Regions from separate parts of the Paenarthrobacter aurescens genome, predicted to be linked through region 1. Evidence: riboswitches for the same ligand, from Rfam matches in the RefSeq annotation. Region 1 holds a riboswitch; each other region holds the start of a gene.

Evidence for each region. A riboswitch is a leader RNA that binds a small molecule or an ion and turns the genes downstream of it on or off. The one in region 1 is predicted to bind S-adenosylmethionine.
Region 2: it holds a riboswitch for S-adenosylmethionine, as region 1 does, so the genes downstream of both, ABI796_RS05120 (hypothetical protein) here and ABI796_RS06900 (homoserine O-acetyltransferase) in region 1, are expected to answer to the same signal.
Region 3: it holds a riboswitch for S-adenosylmethionine, as region 1 does, so the genes downstream of both, ABI796_RS17545 (DUF1737 domain-containing protein) here and ABI796_RS06900 (homoserine O-acetyltransferase) in region 1, are expected to answer to the same signal.

The regions. Positions count from the first base shown of each region.
Region 1 is NZ_CP157456.1:1,485,836-1,493,463, reverse strand. It holds gene ABI796_RS06910 (winged helix DNA-binding domain-containing protein) at 1-209, shown strand, start outside; gene ABI796_RS06905 (hypothetical protein) at 239-673, shown strand; gene ABI796_RS06900 (homoserine O-acetyltransferase) at 683-1,804, opposite strand; SAM riboswitch class IV at 1,820-1,936, opposite strand; gene ABI796_RS06895 (bifunctional o-acetylhomoserine/o-acetylserine sulfhydrylase) at 2,100-3,440, opposite strand; gene ABI796_RS06890 (VOC family protein) at 3,664-4,302, shown strand; gene ABI796_RS06885 (CPBP family intramembrane glutamic endopeptidase) at 4,407-5,180, opposite strand; gene ABI796_RS06880 (histidine phosphatase family protein) at 5,269-5,949, shown strand; gene ABI796_RS06875 (DeoR/GlpR family DNA-binding transcription regulator) at 5,971-6,762, opposite strand; gene ABI796_RS06870 (class II fructose-bisphosphate aldolase) at 6,788-7,628, opposite strand, start outside; gene ABI796_RS06865 (1-phosphofructokinase family hexose kinase) at 7,624-7,628, opposite strand, start outside.
Region 2 is NZ_CP157456.1:1,065,411-1,073,038, reverse strand. It holds gene ABI796_RS05125 (sodium:solute symporter) at 1-1,412, shown strand, start outside; SAM riboswitch class IV at 1,751-1,870, shown strand; gene ABI796_RS05120 (hypothetical protein) at 1,887-2,204, shown strand; gene ABI796_RS05115 (hypothetical protein) at 2,201-2,392, opposite strand; gene ABI796_RS05110 (VIT1/CCC1 transporter family protein) at 2,658-3,824, shown strand; gene ABI796_RS05105 (matrixin family metalloprotease) at 3,967-4,803, shown strand; gene ABI796_RS05100 (matrixin family metalloprotease) at 4,855-5,856, shown strand; gene ABI796_RS05095 (LOG family protein) at 5,876-7,009, opposite strand; gene ABI796_RS05090 (chitobiase/beta-hexosaminidase C-terminal domain-containing protein) at 7,208-7,628, shown strand, end outside.
Region 3 is NZ_CP157456.1:3,777,430-3,785,057, reverse strand. It holds gene ABI796_RS17570 (UDP-N-acetylglucosamine 1-carboxyvinyltransferase) at 100-1,623, shown strand; gene ABI796_RS17565 (glutamate--cysteine ligase) at 1,724-2,920, shown strand; gene ABI796_RS17560 (hypothetical protein) at 2,878-3,522, opposite strand; gene ABI796_RS17555 (O-succinylhomoserine sulfhydrylase) at 3,533-4,741, opposite strand; gene ABI796_RS17550 (rhodanese-like domain-containing protein) at 4,742-5,152, opposite strand; gene ABI796_RS17545 (DUF1737 domain-containing protein) at 5,149-5,415, opposite strand; SAM riboswitch class IV at 5,429-5,540, opposite strand; gene ABI796_RS17540 (SulP family inorganic anion transporter) at 5,624-7,327, opposite strand; gene ABI796_RS17535 (NtaA/DmoA family FMN-dependent monooxygenase) at 7,482-7,628, shown strand, end outside.

The DNA.
Region 1 (7,628 bases):
ACGTGGTCCTGCTGGATGGCAGGTTGGCCGGATGGTGGCGTCACGGATTCTCCGGCGGGGCCTGCCAGCTGGACGTCCGGATGAACCGTCCGGCCACCGCGGCAGAGCAAGCAGCCTTGGAAGCCGAGGTGGACCGGTACGGCCGGTTCCTGGGCATGAACACCACACTGGTGCGACGTGGCGGGAACGGTCCAAGGGCACAGGACTAAGCTGGGGTGAGACCTAGGAGGCCTGCACCGTGAACAATCTGATCTTCTGGATCATCGTCTGCTCGTGGCTGATTCCACTCGGAATCCGCATGTATAACCGCTCCCGGGCGCGCCGGATCCAACACGGAGACTTTCGCGCCCCAGGGTATCCCCCGCAGAATCTGCCCGGCCCAGGCTACCCGCAGCAGCAGTACCCGCCGCAGCAGCACCCAGGACAGCAGTATCCGCCGCAGAACTACCCGGGCTATCCGTCCGGGCCGAGCACCATCCGCCCCGCGGATGACGCACCGCAGTCCGGGCCGCCGTCGAGCCCGTCATCCCCCAGCACGTTTCCCGCAACGTACGGTTCGGAGCCGCAGGGCTTCCGTGCGCGCAAGCTCGCCGAGCTGGACGCGAAGTTCAGCAACGGCGAGATCGCCATGGAGGACTACATGCGGCAGCGCGGCGAGATCATGAACGGCTGAGTTGCCGGTTCAGGCGAAAAACGCTTCGCGAAGCTGTGCTGACAGCTGGCCGATTTCGGTGAGGAAGCCGTCATGGCCGATGGGCGCCTCAATGACATGAACCGGCACTTCGCCGGGGAGCGCAGCAGCAAGTTCCCGTGACTGCGCCGGGAAGTAGAGCCTGTCCGTGTCCACTGCCGCCACAAAGAACTCCGCCGTGGCGAGGGACAGGGCTGTCTCCAACGAGCCGCGGTTCCTGGCGACGTCGTGGGACATAAGGGCCTCGGTGATGGCGATGTAACTGTTGGCATCAAAACGGCGGACCAGTTTGTTTCCCTGATGGTCCAGGTAGCTTTCAACTTGGTATCGGCCCCGCTCCCCCAAAACGGCAGCAGCCAAAGGGCTTTCCTGATGCTGGGCTTCCCTGCCGAAGCGTAAGTCCAGCTCCAACGCCGAGCGGTAGGTGATGTGGGCGATGCGCCGGGCCAACGCCAAGCCGTGCTCCGGCGCAGTACCACCGTAGTAATCGCCGTTGTTGAAGTTGGGGTCCTGCCTGATGGCCAGGGTTTGGGCCTGGGCGAAAGCGATTTGTTCGGCCGTGCTGTAGGCGCCCACCGAAATCACTGCGCAGCGTTTGACCCTGTCCGGGAACGTCACAGCCCATTCAAGGGCGCGCGCGCCGCCCATGGACCCTCCCAGGACTGCGTGCCAGGCCTCGATTCCCAGTGCGTCAGCGAGGCGCGACTCAGCCTCAGTGCTGTCGCGCAGGGTGACCAGCGGGAAACGTGAGCCCCACGGGCGTCCGTCCGGCGCTTCTGATGATGGGCCGGTGCTGCCGTAACAGCCGCCCACGATGTTGATGGAGATCACGAAGTACTTGTTGGTGTCGATCGTGGCACCGGGCCCAACCAGCTGCTCCCACCAGCCTTCTTCGTCCGTCGCGCCGCGCGCTACATGGGTGCTGCCGGTAAGTGCGTGCTGGATCAGCACCGCGTTGGAAGCATCAGCGTTCAGCTTCCCCCACGTCTCGTAAGCAAGCACCACGTCCGGGAGGAAACCACCGGCTTCAAGTTCCAGCGGTCCTATGCCAACGTACTTGACGGTTCCGTCTTCTTCTCCGGATTTTGGGAGGGCTGTAGCAGTAATGGTCATTCCTTTGACACCTTAACCTCGCGCTTGCCCGTCGCCTTGCGTGCGAACAGGCCAGGTCTTCACCCGGGGCACCCCACCGCGGAGGAGGGTTGCCGGCCAGCAAGCCGGGGCTTTTTGCTGGCACTCATGACCTAATACCAAGAGTCTAGGAAACGCAGGGTGGTTATGGCGAAGAATGTGACAACAGTGTGACGGTTTTGGGCCTCATCATTCATGGACGGGCTCTCAGGGCTGCCGCCCGGCGAATAATCGTCGGCACGGGCGGCAGCCTGGACAGTGCAGGGAGCTCTGGACGTCAGGCGCCCTTTGCGGCCCGGAATCCGGCTTCGAGGTCGGCAATGATGTCGTCGACGTGCTCAATGCCCACGGACAAACGCACCAAGCCGGGGTTGACGCCTGCAGCCAGCTGCTGTTCCACCGTCAACTGGCTGTGGGTGGTGGAGGCCGGGTGGATCACCAGTGAGCGGACGTCGCCTATGTTGGCAACGTGCGAGTGCAGCTCGAGGCCGTCCACAAAACGCTTACCGGCTTCCACGCCGCCCTTGATGTTGAAGGCAACGATTGCGCCTGTGCCCTTGGGTCCGTACTTCCGGCCACGGTCATACCAGGGGCTCGAGGGCAGGCCGGCGTAGGCGACCGATTCGACGTCGTCGTGGCTTTCCAGCCATTCAGCCACCTTGGTGGCGTTGGCAACATGACGTTCCACACGCAGGCTCAGGGTTTCCAGGCCTTGGGCAATGAGGAAGGCATTGAAGGGCGAGACAGCAGAGCCGAGATCCCGGAGCAACTGAACGCGGGCCTTGAGGATATAGGAGAGGTTGGCGCCCAGGGCACCGTCCTTGCCCAGGTCGCGCGCATACACCAGCCCGTTGTAGCTGGGGTCCGGGGTGTTGAAGCCGGGGAAACGCTCCGGATCCTTGCCGAAATCGAAGTTGCCGGAGTCCACAATCACTCCTGCGATTGCCGAGCCGTGACCACCCAGATACTTGGTTGCGGAGTGGACCACAATGTCAGCACCCCATTCAATGGGGCGGATCAGGTACGGCGTTGAAAGCGTGTTGTCCACGATCAGGGGCACGCCGGCCTGGTGGGCCGTGCGGGCGATGCCCTCGATGTCCAGCACGTCCTGGCGGGGATTGGAAACAACTTCGCCGAAGAACAATTTAGTGTTCGGCTGTACGGCGTCACGCCACTGCTCCAGATTGTCCGGATCTTGAACGAAGGTGACGGAGATGCCGAACTTCTTCAGGGTGTGGGCCAGCAGGTTGTAGGTTCCGCCGTAGAGGCTGGGGCTGGCCACGATGTGATCACCGGCTTCGGCGATGTTCAGGATGGCGAACGTCTCAGCTGCCTGTCCGGAGCTGAGCAGGAGAGCACCCAGACCGCCCTCAAGGCTGGCGACCCGCTGCTCCACGGCATCCTGGGTGGGGTTGCCGATCCGCGTGTAAATGGGAGCGAGTTCGGCCAGGGCAAAGCGGTTGGCTGCACTCTCGGCGCTGGGGAACACGAAGGACGTGGTCTGGTAGATCGGGAGCGAGCGGGCCCCGGTGGCTGAGTCAGGCTCCTGACCGGCGTGGATCTGGCGGGTTTCGAAAGACCATCCTTGGGACATGGAGTTCTCCTGTTCGTGACGCATGGGTTTGGCACGCAATGAGCGTGACCTTGGAATTGCTGTGGAGCAGCTGAGCTGGGGCCAGTCTAAGAACAGTCCGGACGCCGGGACAGCTTTATGACGCCGGTGGAATCTTTCGGTCTCCCAGCGTCCTTCCATGACGTCCAGCGGAGATGGTTGCGCACATCCTATGTTGGTTAGGCTTGACTTAGCTGAGACCCTGATCACAAAGTGCCAAGATGAAGCCATGCGCATGGATCACGTCTCTTACGCCTGTGAACGAGATGGCCTTTTGGCCACCACCGAACGAATTTCCGCGGCACTGGGAGTGGACGCTGTCCGGGGCGGAGTGCACCCGCGCTTTGGCACCCGGAACATGATCATTCCCCTTGCGGATAACAAGTACCTGGAAGTGGTGGAAGTCCTGGACCACCCCGCTTCTGACAAAGCACCCTTTGGCCAGGCAGTCCGTGCACGCTCGGCTGCCGGCGGTGGATGGATGGGCTGGTGCGTCGCCGTTGACGACCTCGCCCCCTTCGAAGACCGCCTCGGCCGCGCCGCTGTCCCGGGCAACCGCAAGTTCCCCGACGGCCGCGAATTGGTGTGGCAGCAGATTGGCATCCTCGGCCTGATCGCCGATCCCCAGGTGCCCTACCTGCTCAAGTGGGAGGGCGACCCCTCACTGCACCCGTCCAGGATTTACGAAAGCGACGTCAAGATGTCCAGCCTCACCATTGCAGGCTCGGCTGAGCGCGTCACCGAGTGGTTGGGTGAGCCCGTGGAGAAGCCGCTTGAGGACGTGGCAGTCCAGTGGATGGCGCCGCACGGCACGCCCGGCATCATGTCTGTAACGTTCGAAACCGCTTCCGGAGCCGTCACCATCTGAGAAGTTCCCTCCCTCCGGACTGAGCTCCGGGCATAGCTTCGGCCGCCATCAGCGGGTGCCAATGACGTCACCCACCGATGGCGGCCGAATACTTTTAAGCGCCCCTATCCAAGGCCTATGGCCTTGCCGAACAGGCTGAATCCTACGAACGCCACAATGTCCAATAGTGCGTGGGCAATCACCAGGGGCATCACGCGTTTGGTTTTTGTGTAGATCCATGCGAACACCAAACCCATGACCACGTTCCCTATGAACGGGCCGAATCCTTGGTACAGGTGGTAGCTTCCCCGCAGGAGGGCGCTGACCACAATGGCTGCCGGGACACTCCACCCGAACTTTCCGAACCGGTCCATGAGGTAGCCCACCACGATCACTTCCTCGACGATCGCGTGGCGCATGGCCGAGAGGATCAGCACCGGCACCGTCCACCAGTAGGCGTCCAGGCCGCTGGGCACAATGGCCGTGGTAATCCCCAAGGCGCGGCCGGCGGCGTACAGTCCCAACGAAGGGATGCCTATGGCCGCTGCCAGACCGAGGCCTTGGAGAAGGTCCTTGCCGGGCCGGGCAAAGTTGAAACCGAGCCGGGCGAATGCCGAGCCGCCGCTTCCCTCCTTGGACGCGGGCACATGGGTGGACAGGAAGTAGAACACCAGCGCCACGGGCACCAGGGCGAACACAATGTCCAGAAGCTGGTAAGTGAGATCAAAATACTCGCGCGTGCTTTGGGACCTGTTCAGCGTTGATGTGGCATCAGCCAACGGTGCCCGCGACATCTTGTCCAGCAACTGCACCACGGAGTAGACGGCCGACTGGCCCAGGGACAGGCCCAGCACAATAAGTACTTCGGCTCGCAGCCGTCGGCGGGAAGCAAGGAACATGTACCTATCTTGCCCTTACTCCCTGCCACTTTGCCGTGAACCGCACACCTTGCCGGACCAGCAGCGGCAGCGCCCTATGCTTGGTGGGATGGGCGCCCCTGAGAGAATCTTCATGATCCGGCATGGACAGTCTGCCGCGAATGCCGACACCACCATCTACAACCGCGTGCCGGACTACCGGATCCCCTTGACCGAACGCGGTGTGGAGGAAGCGAGGCTTGCCGGGGAGAAGCTGCGCCGCAGGCTCGACGGCGAGCAAGTGTGCGTGTACGTCTCCCCCTATCTCCGGGCCTACCAGACCCTCGAGGCCATGAACCTTGGATCCCTGGTGGAGAGGGTGATAGAGGAGCCCCGGCTTCGCGAACAGGACTGGGCAAACTTCCAAATTGCCGGGGAGATCGAGGACCAGAAGGAGCTGCGCAACCTCTACGGCCACTTTTTCTATCGCTTCCGTGAGGGTGAGTCCGGCTCGGATGTCTATGACCGGGTGTCATCCTTCATGGAAACGCTCTACCGGCATTGGCAAAAGCCCAGCTATGTACCAAACACACTCCTGGTGACGCACGGGCTGACCATGCGCCTGTTCTGCATGCGTTGGTTCCACTGGACGGTGGAGTACTTCGAGTCGCTGAACAACCCGGAAAACGCAGAGCTTCGCACACTGATAAAGAACGACGACGACCAGTACAGCCTGGATATACCGTTCAGCCAGTGGGTACCCAGGGAAGTGGACGACTCCGTGCTGCACGCCCCAAGGATGCGTTTCTAGCTTCTCCCTGTCCGGGCCCTATCAGCTGGCAGGCGCGACGATGACTTCGGTTCCCTTGGCTTCGAAGGCGGCTTTATGATCTGCACTGATGCCGGAGTCGGTAATGAGGTGCCTGAAATCGTAGCCCGCCATTGCGGCGAAGGAGCGGCGTCCCACTTTGGAGGAGTCAGCCACAACGTATGATTCCGTGGCCCGGCGCGCCATCACGGTGTTAACCATTGCTTCGCCTTCATCGGTAATGGTGGGGCCAAGATCAGGATCCACACCGTTGACCCCAATGAAGGCGATGTCCAAGGCAACTTTTTGCATGATGACGTCCGTGTAGGGACCCACAAGCTCGTACGAGCGCGGGTTGAGGATCCCGCCGGTGACCATGATTTTGATGTTTGGCCGGACCGCCAGCTGCGAGGCGATGTTGATCGCGTTGGTCACCACGGTAAGGGTGGGCCGGTTTGAGGGTGCATTAAGGTCCTCGCGGGTGGACAGCAACTGCGCGAGCGCGGTGTTGGTTGTCCCTCCGCTGAGGCCAATGACTGCCCCGGGCCGGATCAGTGCCGAGGCGGCCAAGGCAATCTCCTGCTTGGCCCCGGCGTGATCGTCACGGTTGTAGCGGCCGGGAAGGTCATAGGCTACTGACCCGGTGGTGGCACCACCGCGGGTCCGGCTCAGCAACCGCTGCTTGGCCAGGCTGTCAAGATCCCTGCGGGCCGTGGCAGGGGAAACGCCCAGGCGTGTCACGATGTCCTCGACTTCCACATGGCCGGACTCGGCCAGGAGGTCGAGTATGGCGGTCAGCCGATCGGTGCGGGTCATGACGAGCCTTTCGCGGGTTTCGGCGCTAATTCGCTTTGGCGAACAGCGTCAGCATACGTGCGGACTCCAGCACAAGGGCATCCCGGCCGGCCTTGATGTATTTCCGGGAATCCACCACTGCAGGGTTGGCATCGAGGTACTCACGGACGGCGCGGGTAAAGAACCCGTTCAAATGTGTGGATACGTTGATCTTAGTCATACCCGCCCGGATAGCGGCTATGAGCATGTCATCTGAGACACCCGAGGAGCCGTGAAGGACCAATGGTTTTCCCACTGCGGTCTTCAGCCCGGTAATCAGCTGCAGGTCCAGGGCCGCACTGCGTTCTGTCATGGCATGGGACGAGCCAACCGCCACGGCGAGCGCGTCCACGCCTGTTGCCGCAACGAAGGCCTTGGCCTCAGCGGGGTCCGTTCTGACGCCCGGGGCGTGGGCTCCGTCCTTGCCTCCGACTTTTCCGAGCTCGGCCTCCACGTAAACGCCGCGTTCATGGGCGTATTTGGCAACCCGTTCAGTGACTTCCACATTGGACTCATATGGCAGATGTGCGCCGTCATACATGACCGATCCGAAGCCAAGGTCCACAGCAGCCAGTGCGAGGTCTTCGGATTCTGCGTGGTCCAGGTGAAGGGCAACGGGAACAGCGGCGGAGCGGGCGATTCCCAGGGCTGCTGCTGCGATGGGCTCGAGTCCGCCATGGTACTTGGCGCAGTTCTCGGAAATTTGCAGGATCAGAGGAACGCCGGCTGCTTCCGCCCCTGCCACCAGGCCTTCAGCCGTCTCTATGTGGATGATGTTGAATGCGCCCTGGCCCGTGCCGGCGGCAGCGGCCCGCTCCATGAGTTCGCGTGTGTTGACCAGTGTCACC
Region 2 (7,628 bases), 420 kb from region 1:
TGGTGGCCGGCCGCCGCTTGGGACCCTTCCTTTACACAGGCACCATGGCTGCAGTGGTCCTGGGCGGCGCATCCACCGTGGGCGGCGTCGGCCTGGGCTACAAATTCGGCATCTCTGGCATGTGGCTTGTTGTGGCAATCGGTTCGGGCGTGCTGCTGCTCAGCCTCCTGTTCGCCGGCACCATCCAGAAGCTCAAGATCTACACGGTCTCCCAGATGCTGACCCTCCGCTACGGCAGCACGGCAACGCAGACCTCGGGCATTGTCATGCTGGCGTACACGTTGATGCTGTGCGCTACCTCTACCGGCGCGTACGCCACCATCTTTGTGGTCCTCTTCGGCTGGGAGCGTTGGCTCGCCATCGCAATCGGCGGCGCGATCGTCCTGGTCTACTCCACCATCGGCGGAATGTGGTCCATCACCCTTGCAGACCAGGTCCAGTTCGTCATCAAGACCGTGGGCATCTTCTTCCTCATGCTCCCGTTCGCCCTGAACGCTGCCGGGGGCCTCGACGGCATCCGTGCACGCGTCGATGAGAGCTTCTTTGACATCGGTGGCATCGGCCTCCAGACCATCATCACCTACTTCGTCGTTTACACCCTGGGCCTCCTGATCGGCCAGGACATCTGGCAGCGCGTCTTCACCGCCAAGACCCCCACCGTGGCGCGCTGGGGTGGCGCCACCGCTGGCGTCTACTGCATCCTCTACGGTTTCGCTGGCGCCCTGATCGGCATGGCGGCCAACGTTGCCCTTGCCGGCGTCGAAATCGCTGCCAAGGATGACGTTTACGCCGAGGTGGCCACCCGCCTCCTGCCCATCGGCATTGGCGGCCTGGTGCTCGCCGCTGCTGTGGCCGCCATGATGTCCACCGCCTCCGGTGCACTCATTGCTGCGGCCACCGTGGCCCGCGCAGACGTCATGCCGTTCGTTGCCAGCTGGTTCGGCAAGACGGTGGACACTTCCGACTCCGACAACCCTGAGCACGACGTCAAGGCCAACCGTTACTGGGTCCTCGGGCTGGGAATCGTAGCGATCATCATCGCCATTTCCACCAAGGACGTGGTGGCAGCGTTGACAATCGCCTACGACATCCTGGTGGGTGGCCTGCTGGTGGCCATCATCGGCGGCCTGGTGTGGAAGCGCGGAACAGGCATTGCCGCAGCATGGTCCATGGCTGCCGGTTCAGTGGTAACCCTGGGAACCATGATCATCCTCGAGATCAATGCGGAAGTTCCGCTGGACGGCATCTATGCCAACGAGCCCATCTACTTCGGCCTGATCGCCTCGGCACTGGTGTACGTAGTGGTTTCGCTGGCCAGTAAGCCCACCGATCCGGCCGTCATGAAGGCTTGGACGGACCGTGTGGCCGGAACCCGCGTGGCAGAGGAAGAACTCACCACGCCCGCCCCGTAAGCAAGGGCAAAGAAACAAGCAACGCTCGACGGCGGCGCCTCCCCTTTACGGGGCGGCGCCGCTTTGCGTTGGCGTACTGAGACGCAGAACTCGAGTGGCGTTGCGGGGCCCGCTCTGCGCCCCAAAACAACCACAAACCACGCACACCAGGCCCCACAACACCAGGGGCTCCACGTTGCGGGGCCCGCTCTGCGCCCCAAAACAACCACAAACCACGCAAACCAGGCCCCACAACACCAGGGGCTCCACGTTGCGGGGCCCGCTCTGCGCCCCAAAACAACCACAAACCACGCAAACCAGGCCCCACAACGCAGGGGTGTGGGGTAGGGTGGTCCCAGCTTCAAGAGATGTGGCGCCAAGCTCCGACTTGCCACACGCCAACCCCATGTTCACGGGTGGTTCGGATGAGGAAGCGGCCCGTCCCGGACCAGAGACAACCGAGCGGGCAAGAGCACTCCCCCAAGGAGCAATCCCTTGCCGTACCAAGGCGATACCACCCACCCCGCAAGCACCCCAGCAGCAGTAAGCACCCCAGCTCTAACCGCCGCCGGGACGGTGATGGTGATTCCCGCCGTCGACCTCTTCCTGGGCACGGTGACAATTACTACCAAGGCAGGAACGGAGCACTTCAGATATTCCGAACCGCAGCTGATAGCTCAGGCGCTGGCCCAGGCCGTCCGGCCGACGCGCTGGTGTGTAGCCACGAAGACCCTCACGGTGGCGGTTGCCGGCGCAGGCAAACGCGCAGGCGTGGAAAGGAACTTCGCCCTGAACCACGCACAGCAGCGCTAGATTTCCTCGTCTTCTTCGCGGAACTCTTCGGTCTCGTCAATGGGGACTACGCGTTCGTCGTCCTCAGGTGCGTCTACTTCCTCAACCCAGGGTTCGTCCACTTCCTGGTCCTCGGCGTAGTCGTAGGCCGGGTCGGACTCGATGGTTGTCCGTTCCGGGTAGTTGCCGTGTGATTCGGTGGTGTTCATGATGCAACCTCCGTCTCGTGGGCCTGTTCTCCCAGGCAGTTCAGCCCGTTGACCCGAATGCAGGAATCCAAGGGTGGGAGGCCCCCATTCCCCTGTCCCTCCATCTGAGCACCGGCTCAACCGAGGGTCAAGGAGCCCCGGAAATTACGGTGCGCCGAACATTCCCACTAAGGAATACCGGCCAAAAATCCGCGGGAATAAGCGGTAGTGTGGGGCATGCAATGGGGCCGCTACTACCCCACCCAGCACAGGAGATAAAGTGCAGATGCACCAGGAATCCACCAGTTCGTCGAGCCCCGCTCCGGACCCCACCCCCGATTCGGCAGCAGCCGGGAACGCCGGCACCCCAGCAGCTGCACCGTCGAACGCGGACATCCGCCGCTGGCGCCAGTACCTGGCCGATGAGCGCGCCGAGGCTGCCGTCTACCGTGAGTTGGCCCAGCGGCGTGACGGCGAGGAGCGCCAGATCCTTCTGGCCCTGGCCGAAGCTGAAGGCCGGCATGAGGCCCATTGGCTCAAGCTCCTTGGCGAGCATGCCGGAATGCCCAAGGCAGCATCCACCCGTAGCCAGTTCCTGGGTTTCCTTGCCCGCAACTTCGGCTCGGTTTTTGTGCTCGCGTTGGCTCAGCGCGCCGAGGGCCGTTCCCCTTACGGCACCGAACCTGCAGCAACTCCTGCCATGGTGGCCGATGAACAAATCCATGAAGAAGTGGTCCGTGGCCTTGCCACCCGCGGACGCAACAGGCTTTCCGGGACCTTCCGCGCTGCTGTTTTCGGCGCCAACGACGGCTTGGTGAGCAACCTTTCCCTGGTGATGGGCATGGCGGCAACCGGCGTTCCCAGCCCGGTGGTCCTGATGAGTGGCGTGGCCGGTCTTCTAGCCGGTGCGTTGTCCATGGGCGCGGGCGAGTACGTCTCGGTCCGCTCCCAGCGTGAACTGCTCAATGCCACCTTGCCCACGCAGGCAACTCTCACTGCGGCACCGTCCCTGGACATCGAACACAACGAGCTTGTCCTGGTCTACCTTGCCAGGGGCATGACCCGTGAGGCGGCGGAGCACCGCGCCGCCGAGCGCATGGGCTTGTTCAGCTGCGACTGCGATCCGAGCCTGTCCCTGCAACCGGAAAAACCACCGGCCGATGAGCACGAATCCGTTGGTTCCGCATGGGGCGCTGCCATGTCCAGCTTCTGCTTCTTCGCCTCAGGTGCAATAGTGCCTATCCTTCCCTTCATTTTTGGCATGACGGGCATTGCGGCCTTGATGGTTGCCGGGGTCCTGGTGGGCATCGCCCTTCTGGCCACAGGCGCCGTGGTGGGTTTGTTGTCCGGAACGTCTCCGTTGAGCCGCGGCCTGCGGCAGCTGGCTATTGGCCTGGGAGCGGCGGCAGCCACGTACGGGCTGGGCCTGTTGTTCGGGGCAACCATCATCTAAGTTTGGACGGCTCGGGCCGCAGACCGTAATGTTGGTTCGTCCTCCGCGCTGCCCCGCGTGACCAGGGCATCATGAATGGAGAACCGTGGACCCGGAGCGGGAAGCAACGCGCGCGCCAAAACACCGGCGCAGTGGAACAGTGGTGCGGGTTCTCCGCGGAGTGCTCATGGCCGGAATTGCCGGCGTCGTTGCTGTTCTGGTGAGCGGCTACCTTCAAGGCGATCCGCGCATCACCGCACTGTTCCCGGGCGTGAGTGTTCCAGGCGCTCCGCTGCAAGGGCCCATCGATACCCAACAGCCCAGGGCCCTTGACGCTCCACCGCCGGGGCTTGAGGAGGCGGACGCTCCGCTGGCCTCCCCTTCCGCCCCAGGCACCACCAACGATTCCTACAAGTTTTTGGCCACCAACGACGACGGCACTCCAGTAGGTTATTCGCCCTGCCGGCCACTTCATTACGTAGTCAACAATGCCTCCGCTCCCGTTGGTTCAGATGCCCTGCTGAGCACCGCACTGGCGAACATTTCAGCGGCGTCCGGCATCCAGTTCATCAACGACGGCACTACTGATGAGTTGCCCGTGGACCGGCGTGAGCCGTATCAGCCCGCCAAGTACGGGGACAGGTGGGCTCCCCTGCTCATCTCCTGGACCACACCGGAGGCTGCACCGGCGCTGGCCGGCAACGTGATCGGCACCGGCGGCAGCACCATGTACTCCCTGAACAAGGGTCCCAAAAGCTACATCAGCGGGAGCCTGGAACTGGACACCCCCCAGGTAACGGAGCTGCTCGCCAGCCCGGGCGGAGCGGACTATGTTCTGGCGGTCATGCAACACGAACTGGGACACGTGATGGGTTTGGATCACGTGGATGATCCCATCCAACTGATGTACCCGGAAATCGGAGCCCCTGACGGACTCGCCGCGGGCGACCTGAACGGCTTGCATCTTCTTGCTTCGGCCCCCTGCCGCAAGGACATCTGAGAGCTTTCGCAGCGGGCAGTTCTGCCATGGACTCCGGGCGGATGGGGACTTATGCTGGCCAATACGGCCGACGGCGGCGCCCCACCTTCCGTCGCGGCCATCACGTCAGGGGGTTCCATGGAACCTTATGGGTCGCCCAAGTGGCCGGACCCCGATCCCCCTCGTCCGAAGTACCTCCCATATTCCACGCGCCCGCCGGATCCTCCCCAGGTCAGGCCGCCCATCAAGCACAGCAGCGTGGTGGCCATCTTCTTCCTCTTTGGGGTCCTTGCGCTGGTGTGCGCCGGGGCTTACTTCAGTGGTGAACTGCGCCAGCTCATCTATGGCCCATCAGCCGCGCAAAGCCAGGCTCCCCGGCCCGGGCTGGTTCCGTTCGGCCAGCGCCAGGAACCCTTGCCGGGCCTTGAGGAAGCAGATGCCCCGCTTGGCACGCCGGCACCCTTGAACCGCACCAGTTCCTCCTACAAATTCCTGGCCGTCAAGGAAGATGGAACCCCGTTGGCTTACTCGCCGTGCAGGCCCATCCATTACGTGGTGAACCCGGACCTGGCACCGGCTTCCTGGCAGCCCTTGGTGGAAGAGGCCGTTGAAAAGGCAGGTGCAGCCACGGGGCTGAGGTTTATCTACGACGGCCCCAGTTCCGAAGTTCCCTCCCCCAACCGGTCCGGGTACCAGCCCGAAAGGTACGGGGACCGCTGGGCACCTGTCCTGATTGCCTGGAGTACGCCGGAGCAGGTCCCGCGCCTGACCGGGCAGACAGTGGGCCTTGGTGGAAGCTCCTCCATCGGCCTGAGCAACGGTTACAAGGCCTACGTCACGGGCACGGTGTCCTTGGATGCCCCACAGTTTGCTGAGATCGTGAACGCTCCCAACGGAGAAGAGATCGGCACAGCGGTGATCATGCACGAGCTCGGACACTTGTTGGGCCTGGACCACGTGGACGATCCGCGGCAGCTCATGTTCGATCAGGCTTCCTGGGTGCGCGGCTACGCTGCCGGTGATCTGACGGGCTTGGCCCAGCTGGGCAGGGGACCTTGCAGCAAGGACTTCTGAGCCTACCGGGGAACCACCCTTAGCCGGCAACCACCGCCAGGGCTTCCTCCACCGTGTCCACCAGGAAGATCTTCTCCGCCATCGGCTTCCCGGCCGCGAGGCTTTGCAGCATGGGCCAGGCGGGAAAGGTTCGTTCCCAATGTTCGCGTCCAACCAGCACCATGGGTGTGATGGTCTCCGGGGCGCCGTAGTAGTTCTCGCAGGCGTCCTGGAAGATCTCCTGCACTGTTCCTGCCGCACCGGGAAGGAACACAATCCCGCCGTTGCAGAGCTCCAGAAGGATGGCCTCACGGACTGCGTTGGCGAAGTACTTGGCAATGTGGGTGGCGAACAGGTTGGGCGGCTCGTGGCCGTAGAACCAGGTGGGAATGCCAAGCGTCGGGGTACCGTCAGGGTAACGCCCGACGACGGCGGCTGCTTGCCGCGCCCAATCCGTCACCGAGGGCCTGAACCCCGGTACAACGGCGAGCGCCTCAAGCGCGGCGGTGGAGTCGGCGTCGGGCAGTCCGCTTAAGTAGGCACCGAGGTTGGCCGCTTCCATGGCGCCGGGACCTCCACCGGTGGCTACAGTGAAGCCGTCCTGTGCAAGCAGCCGTCCCAGGTGCGCGGCGTCGGCGAATTCTTTGCTGCCCCGCTGTGCGGCGTGCCCGCCCATCACACCCACCACTTTGGTGCCGGAGAGCGCGCCGTGCTCCAGCAATTCGTCCAAGGCATCACCAATTGCGTGATCGTGCAGGGCTGCGGCGAGGGTGGCGTCCAGGCTGCCTCGCCGCCCCGGCAGGATGCTCCACTGGTAAACGCGGGCGTCCAGGGTGGACTCGTACTCAGCGGTGGGGATGTCCCCGTACAGTTCATGGGCTGTGTAGAGGCCGCTTCGGTAGGGGTTGAACGGCACGTTATGGAGCTGGGGGAAAATCAGGGCACCGCGCCGTCGGAGGCTTTCTTCCACGCCGTCATCGAAGGTGCATCCCAGGAAAATCGCGCCTTCGGGATCCAAAGCCTTGAGCTCCCGCGAGTGGCCCCGGAGGTCCAGCGACTGTGCGTGCCAGCCGTGCATGGACCCCGTCCCTGTGCTGACCAAATGGCTGAAGTGGGCCACGCTTTCAACATCGAGTGTTCGAGGACTCGGGTTCAGAGCTCCGGAGCGGTTCATGGTTTCAGCGTAATGCTGCCACGAAAATTCGCCCGGACCCTACCCACGGCCTGCCTGCCGGAGTACAGTTGCGCTCACTGCATCGCTTTCACGCCGGTCATCCGTCGGGGCAGGGGCAGTGAATAACTCAATTCGAAATGGCGTCCTGGGGGCGTCGTAAGTTTGCCGGCTGGGGGGCCCAACATCTGCTCAAGGAGCATGGTTGTGGACCGTCCAAAATACGCCCGTCGTCATACTCGACTACCACTGATCAACACCCGTACATTTGCCCGGCGAATCCTGGGATTCCTGCTGGGCCTTTCTGTTGCCCTTTCCTCCTTGGTGTTCGGACTGGCCATGCCCGCATCCGCGGCAGTACCGCCTTGTCCGGGTACCGGCGGTGCACAGATGATCGTCGCGCACACCGATGACGATCTGATCTTCGTCAGTCCGGATTTCATGCGGGACATTCAGGCCAAACGCTGCGTCCAGACCATTTACGTCACAGCAGGTGAAGCCGGTGAAGGGCAGTCCTATTGGGGCGGGCTGGAGGATGGCATCCGTTCCAGCTATGCCTTGATGGCCGGGGTGGCCAATGCCTGGACGGCTTCGGACGCCGGTGTTCCTGAGCGCGCGCTGA
Region 3 (7,628 bases), 2.1 Mb from region 1:
GTCGTGCTTTATATCGCACAGAACGGGTACCGTGTGATGTAGACCGCTGAATCAGCGATTTGCCCTTCACTTCTAACTCACTTGTGATATTTTTTTGGTATGACGCAACCTACCGCCGAAAATGTAGGCCTCCTGCTCCGCGACGCCCGTGGCGAAAAGGGCTGGACGCAGGGGCAGCTGGCTACTGAGCTGGGAACCAGCCAGAGCGCAATCGCCCGGATGGAACAGGGAAAGCAGAATCTCAGCCTCCGGATGATCGAACGCCTCGAAGCTATTTTTGGGCGTTCCATCGTCAAAGTGGGTAAGCCGCAAATGACCCACCTCCGTGTGGAGGGTGGCCGCACCCTCTCCGGTGAAGTGGACGTTAACAGCAGCAAGAATGCCGGCGTGGCCCTCTTGTGTGCAAGCCTCATCAACCGTGGCACCACCACCCTGCGTCGGCTGGCACGGATTGAGGAAGTCAACAGGATCGTTGAAGTCCTGACCTCCATCGGTATGGAATGCACTTGGCTCAACGGCAGCGACCTCCGCATCCGACGCCCCGAGGTCCTGGATCTGGAGTCCATGGACGTGGACGCTGCCCGGCGCACCCGCAGCGTCATCATGCTGCTGGGTCCGCTCCTGGATGAAACCAGCGAATACCTCCTTCCCTATGCCGGTGGCTGTGACCTCGGAACGCGCACCGTGGAACCCCACATGCAGGCGCTTCGCCAGTTCGGCCTTGAGGTAGAGGCGAAGTCCGGTTTCTACTCCGTGACTGCCCCTCCCGCCGACGATCTCAACCGCTCCTTTGTCCTCACCGAACGCGGCGATACCGTCACGGAGAACGCCATCATGGCGGCCGCCCACCGCGAGGGCACCACCATTATTCGCAACGCCAGCCCCAACTACATGGTGCAGGACCTTTGCTTCTACTTGCAGGGACTCGGCGTGGAGATCGAGGGCGTCGGCACCACCACGTTGAAGATCACCGGACGCTCCGCCATTGACGTGGACATTGAATACTTCCCGTCTGAGGACCCCATTGAGGCCATGAGCCTGATCACCGCGGGGATCGTCACCAACTCCGAGGTCACCATCCGCAGGGTGCCCATCGAGTTCATGGAAATCGAACTGGCCACCCTGGAGCAGATGGGCCAGAAGCTCGAAATTTCCGGCGAATACATGGCACGCAACGGACGCACCCGGCTGGTGGACGTCACCACCAAGCCTTCGGAACTCCACGCGCCGCAGGACAAGATCCACCCCATGCCGTTCCCGGGGCTGAACATTGACAACCTGCCGTTCTTCGCCGTGATCGCAGGCAACGCCGAGGGCCAGACCATGATCCACGACTGGGTTTATGAGAACCGTGCCATCTACCTGACGGAACTGAACAAGCTGGGCGCCCAGGTGCAGTTGCTGGATCCGCACCGGATTTACGTCAACGGACCCACCAAATGGCGTGCCGCGGAGATCGGTTGCCCGCCGGCACTTCGCCCGGCTGCTTGCCTGCTCCTTGCCATGCTTGCTGCCCGTGGCACGTCCGAGCTCCGGAATATCTATGTGATTGAGCGCGGCTACGAGGACCTTGCCGAACGTTTGAACACCATCGGCGCGAAGATCGAGTACTTCCAGGACTAGGTTCGGCCAAAGTGCGGCCGGTCCTGTTCTTGAGGACGTCCCCGCGCGAGGACTCTGGCCCTGCCCTGTCCTGGCCGGGACTCCTGACGCAGAATGAAGCATGCGGACTGTCGGGGTTGAGGAAGAGCTGCTCATTGTCGATCCTGTGACGGGTGAGCCACTGGCCCTCGCGGACGCGCTGCTGGCCGGTCACCATGAACCGGCAACCACAACCGGTCTTGGCCACGAGCTCAAGCTGGAGCAAATTGAAACCCAAACCCGCCCGTGCCACAGTCACAGTGAACTCCTGGAGCAGATCCGCCGTGGCCGTTCCATGGCCAACGAGGCTGCCCGCCGGCACGGAGCACGCATTGCTGCGATGGCCACCTCGCCCTTGGCTTCGAACACGCACACCACTCCGGACCCACGGTATGCGGAGATGCTGGACCGCTTCGGCATCATAGCCACGGAGCAATTGACGTGTGGATTCCACGTGCACGTCTCCGTGGAGTCGCCGGAGGAAGGGGTGGTGGTCCTGGACCACATCCGGGACAAACTCGCTGTGCTGACGGCACTGACCGCCAACTCACCCTACTGGCGGGGCCTGCCCACCGGATTTGACAGTTACCGGACGCAAGCCTGGAACCGCTGGCCGACATCCGGCCCGTCAACCATTTTCGGCTCGCTGACGGCGTATCGACGCCTCGTCAAACGTCTCTTGGATACGGGCGTGATCCTGGACGAGGGCATGATCTACTTTGACGCCCGCATCTCCCGGGACCACCCCACCGTTGAAGTCCGGGTCGCTGACGTCTGCCTTCGTGCTGAGGACGCGGCACTGATAGCGGTGCTGGTGCGGGCCTTGGTGGAGACGGCTTCACTGGAAATGCTCGACGGCGTGGAACCCACCGCGGTGCCCACGGCGATCCTGCGGATGGCCAGCTGGCAGGCCAGCAACTCAGGTCTGCGCGGAGATCTCCTTGACTTTGGCGACTTCCTGCCTCAGCCAGCAGCCGAGGTGGTGTGGGCGTTGGTTGATTACCTGAGCCCCGTCCTGGACGACCAAGGGGAGCTGGAGCTGGTCAAAGAAGGGATCTCGGAGCTACTGCAGCGGGGAAACGGTGCGCGAGAGCAACGGGAAGCCGCGGACCGTTACAACACAAGGCGTGGCGACGGGCAGAGGCAGCCGGGAAGTCCTCCGAGCAACGAAGCATTGGCCGCCGTGGTTGGGCATGCTGCGAAAGTGACGGTCCGCGGGGGTGCGGCCGGGGCGCATCAGGACCGTTCGCCCTTACTGTCCCGGGTCCGGAGACCGTAGCTTTCTTCCGGCTCCTCCCACGCCATCAAATATGCTCCCGCAAGCCCCTCAACCAGGTAGAAAGCGAACGGCGGAATGTCCTTCTTGGCTACCAGGATGGCGCCGTAAATGGGTGCGGAGGCCGCGGCCGTGATTCCTATCCATCGTTTGGCAGGCAAGGAAAGCAGGCTGCCGCCGAGCGCTGCCAAAGCCACAACATGCAGCCCGGAATACGTCAGGAACGGGGCGTTGGATCCACGGCGGTAGGCAAAGCCCTCAATATCAAACGCCCGCCGGGCAAGGCTGGAGACGAAAAGCGGGGCACCTGCCAGCAGTGCGGCCGCAGCGGCGAAAGCCCACTTCTTCGCCCTCCTGCCTGAGGTGCCCGAGTCCGGAATGGAGCGGGCGAACGCTGCGAATCCCACAGGCACTGCGGCGGTTCCGGCAGCGGTAAGGTGCTGCCCCGTGATCCAGCCGCGATGCCCTGCCTGCAGCATACGGAGGCGCTCGGCGTCGTCGGGGGTGATGTAAACCCGTGAGACGGGCGAGATGCCGACGAACCACACCACCGTGCCGGCAACAATGACTGCTCCGGCACGGCGATAGGGATGGTTCCCGCTCATGGCAGCAAGGTTAGACCTGTTTGAGGGCCTTCTCCAGATCCGAGATGAGATCCTCCACGTCTTCAAGTCCCACGGAGAGGCGGACCACGCCATCGGAAAGCCCGATCGCCGCCCGACCTTCAGGCCCCATGGCCCTGTGGGTGGTGGTGGCGGGGTGGGTGATGAGTGACTTGGAATCGCCCAGGTTGTTGGAGATGTCGATGACGCGGAGGCCGTCGAGCAAGGCGAACGCAGCCTCTTTTGCTGACCGCCCGGCCGAGGGGGACAGTTCGAATGTCAGCACCGTGCCGCCCGCCTTCATCTGCTTCGCAGCAAGCTCGTACTGCGGGTGGGACTTGAGCAACGGGTACTTGACCCAGCTGATGGCAGGCTGCTGCTCGAGCCACTCTGCGATCTTCAAGGCGGACGCCGAGCTGTGGTTTACGCGCAGCCCTATTGTCTCAAGGCCCTTGGTCAGCACCCAGGCATTGAACGCGGACAACGAGGGGCCGGTGTGCCGCATGAGTTGCTTGACCGGACCATCAATGAATTCCTTGGTGCCCAGGATCGCGCCGCCCAGGACACGTCCCTGGCCGTCGATGTGCTTGGTACCGGAGTACACGATCACATCGGCGCCCAGCTCACCGCAGCGTTGCAGCAGGGGAGTGGCGAATACGTTGTCCACCACCACGGTGGCCCCGGCGGCATGCGCCAGATCACTGACCGCGGCGATGTCCACGATCTCCTGCATGGGGTTGGAAGGTGACTCGAAAAAGACCGCAGTAGTGGGCTCGGAGAGGGCTTCGCGCCACTGGTCCAGGTCCGGGCCGTCCACGAACACCGTATGGACGCCCCAGCGGGGCAGGATCTCATTGAGGATCACAAAGCAGGATCCGAACAAGGACCGGGCAGCTACCACGCGGTCGCCGGCAGCCAGGAGAGCGCCCAAGGCGGTGAAGACCGCAGACATCCCTGAGGCCGTGGCAAAGCATGCCTCGGTTCCCTCGAGCAGCCGCAGCCGCTCCTGGAACGTTGCGACGGACGGGTTGCCGTAACGGGAGTAGACGAAGCGCTCGTCCTCACCGGTGAAGGCACGCTCGGCCGCAGCGGCGGATTCATAAACGAAGCCTGAGTTCAGGAAAACGGGTTCGGACGTTTCCTGGAAGTTGGTACGGTCAAGGCCACCGCGGACGGCCTGGGTGTCAGGGCTCCAGCCGGCGGCGTCAGGATTGAAGGTCACTTACTCGGTCCCCAGATTCGTAGGCAGGCCACGGTTCTTCCAGCCGTTGACCGTGCGTTCGCCGTAGCGGTCCGGTTCGCCTTCAAAACCTTCCAGGACGTTGTAGGAGGTATAGCCGGCCTGCGTTGCGGCAATCGCGGCGGAGATGGAGCGCTGGCCGGAACGGCACAGGAACACAAGTTCAACTGAATCGTCCTCGGGTGCCTGCTGCCGCAAGTCCTCGATGAAACGGGAGTTGGGGATGCCGCCGGCGAGGTTCCACTGGATGAACAAGGGATCGTTTTCCGTGGCTTTGGTGTCCGGGATTCCGATGTGGGCCCATTCACCCTCGGTGCGGACATCCACCAGGATGGCGCCCTGTTCGAGCTTGGCCCACGCATCGTGCGGGGTCAGGTCACCTGCGTAGCTCATGCGTGGCCCTCGAATGCTTCGTTGTCTTCGTAGTTCTCAAGCTGGTCAACTGCACTGGCCACAGCGGCATCGGCATTGGCGATTGCGGCGGGCAGCACGATCGCTTGGGCCACAATGACGTCCGTGCCATTGAAGGTGGCTGCGGGGCTGCCATGGAGCACGTAGCCCTCGGCCAGGGCGTTGTGGATCCGCTCACAGAAATCACGGGTGTCAGGGCCTGTGATCAGGCGATAGGAAAGTTTTTCTTCAGTGGGTTCAGGCATAGCTGGTGCTCCTCAGTCACGCTTGCAGTTCGAGTTGTCGATACGCCGAGTAGTCACCTGAGGCACCCCGCCGGAGAGAGGGTTGCCGACCAGCAAGTCAGGGCTTTGCGCTGGTACTCATTACTCAAGAAAAACGTAACATCCACGGGCCTCGGGCTGCACTTGCGGGCTGTTGTCCGGCCGTCATGTTGCGTAACCGGCGGCTTCTTCATACTTTGTCCTTCAACTCACGGACGGCGGCACCCACCGTGGGGAAGAAATGGTCGGGCGTGAAACGGGCGGCTGTGCCAAGCCGGATCAACTTGTCCTTGACCGGTCCCTTCAGTTCGGCGAACACGAGGTCCACACCTTTGCTGGCCAGCCACTCGTCCAGCGTGACGAGGTCATCCAGTGCCGTGGTATCAATCCCGGTAATGGGCTCTGCGGCGAGAATAACGTGGGTAACCGGTGCTGAATTCCCCTCCGGGGCTTCGTCAAACTGTTCGCGGACGAAGGCGGCCAGAACCTGCCCGTTGCCGAAGAAGAGAGGCGCATCAAAGCGGAGGATCAGGAGTCCGGGGATGCGGGCGCCATCAGGATGCCGCTCGAGGTCGTGGTACCCGGGGAGCCCGTCTTCAGCTCCGAGTTCTGTCCGGTACGGATCCCAGGCCCTGCGGACAAAGTCCAGAAGTGCCAAGGCTATGGCCACCACGATTCCCTGCAGCACACCGACGGTAAGGACTCCCAAGAATGCCGCCAGCATCACCACTGATTCGCTGCGGCTCAGGCTGAGGAGCCGTCTGACGCCGGAAGGGTCAGCCAAGGCAATAGCAGCGGCAATGACCACCGCGGCCAGCGTTGCCGAAGGCAGGTATCCGGTAACCCCGGGTGCCAGGAGCATGAAGGCAAGGACCAGCACGGCACCAACCACCCCGGTCATCTGGGATTTGGCACCGGCGTCCACCGCCACAGGGGTGCGGGAGGTGCTGCCGGAGATGGGGAATCCGCCCAGCAGTCCGGTGGCCGTGTTGGCTGCCCCCAGCGCAGCCATCTCCCTGTTGCCCGAGACTTTCTTTCCTTCCTTGGCTGCCAGCGACTGGGACAGGACACCGGTGTCCGCGAAGGCCATAAGGGCAATGCCTGCGGCTGCGGGAAGCAGCGCCAGAGCATCCGCCCAGCCGATTCCTCCGAGCGCCGGCATTGGAAGCCCCTGAGGCAGGACGCCGGTGACCTTGACGTCGTCGTCCAGGCCCAAAACAGCTGTGGCAACGCACGAGCCAACCACCGCCAGCAGGACGCCCGGCACTTTCCATTTCAGGAGTCGCGGGATCCAAATGAGGGCAAGTGAACCGACGCCCAACAGCAGCGCAGCGATGTTGACCTCCCCGCCCAGCAATCCGGTGGTGACCTTTGCAAGCTTCTGCCAGATATCGCCGTCGGCCTCTATCCCCAGAAACGCCGGAAGCTGCGATAACGCCACCAGCAACGCGATTCCATTCAGGTACCCGAGCCTGATGGGTTTGGACAGCAGCCCGGTGATGGCGCCCAGTTTCAGCGCTGAGCCGGCGATCATGATGATCCCCATCAACACAGCCAACAGCCCGGCGAGGGCCACCGCCCTTTCACTGTTCCCGGCCGCGAGCGGCACAATAGCGGCAGCGATCATGGGCGCAAGGGAGGAATCCGGCCCCAAAACCAGAATGCGGGAAGGGCCCACCATGGCGTAAACCAGCAACGGGACAATGGTGGCGTAGAGCCCAGTGACGGGTGGAAGGCCCGCCGCCTGGGCGTAAGCCATCCCGGCGGGAACCAGCAAGGCAAAGAGAGCAGCACCCGCCACGGCATCATGCCGCAACCATTCGAGCTTGTACCCTTTGAGCGCCCAGATGTCCCCGAGACGGTCCTTGGCAGAGGTGCGGGTGGCTGAGGTCATACAGAGATCATTCCGGACCGGTGCTGTTTGCGGAACAAGGCGGACCCCTTATGTGGAAAATCCCAACCGTCAGGAGTCAGGCCCAAATATGACGTCCCGGGAGCATAATTGACCCAGTACGACCCCCTGTAACTTCGCATGAAATCAGGTCGCGGTGAACGGACATAGCGGTTCTACACTCAAGCCCATGCTGCATTTTGGATGGTTTGTGGGCCACGGGTTCGGTGTCCAGGGCTGGGGGACTCCCGGCTATGCTCTGGGCTACGACTGGAAGAAACCCGCCCTGTATCAGGACGCTGTG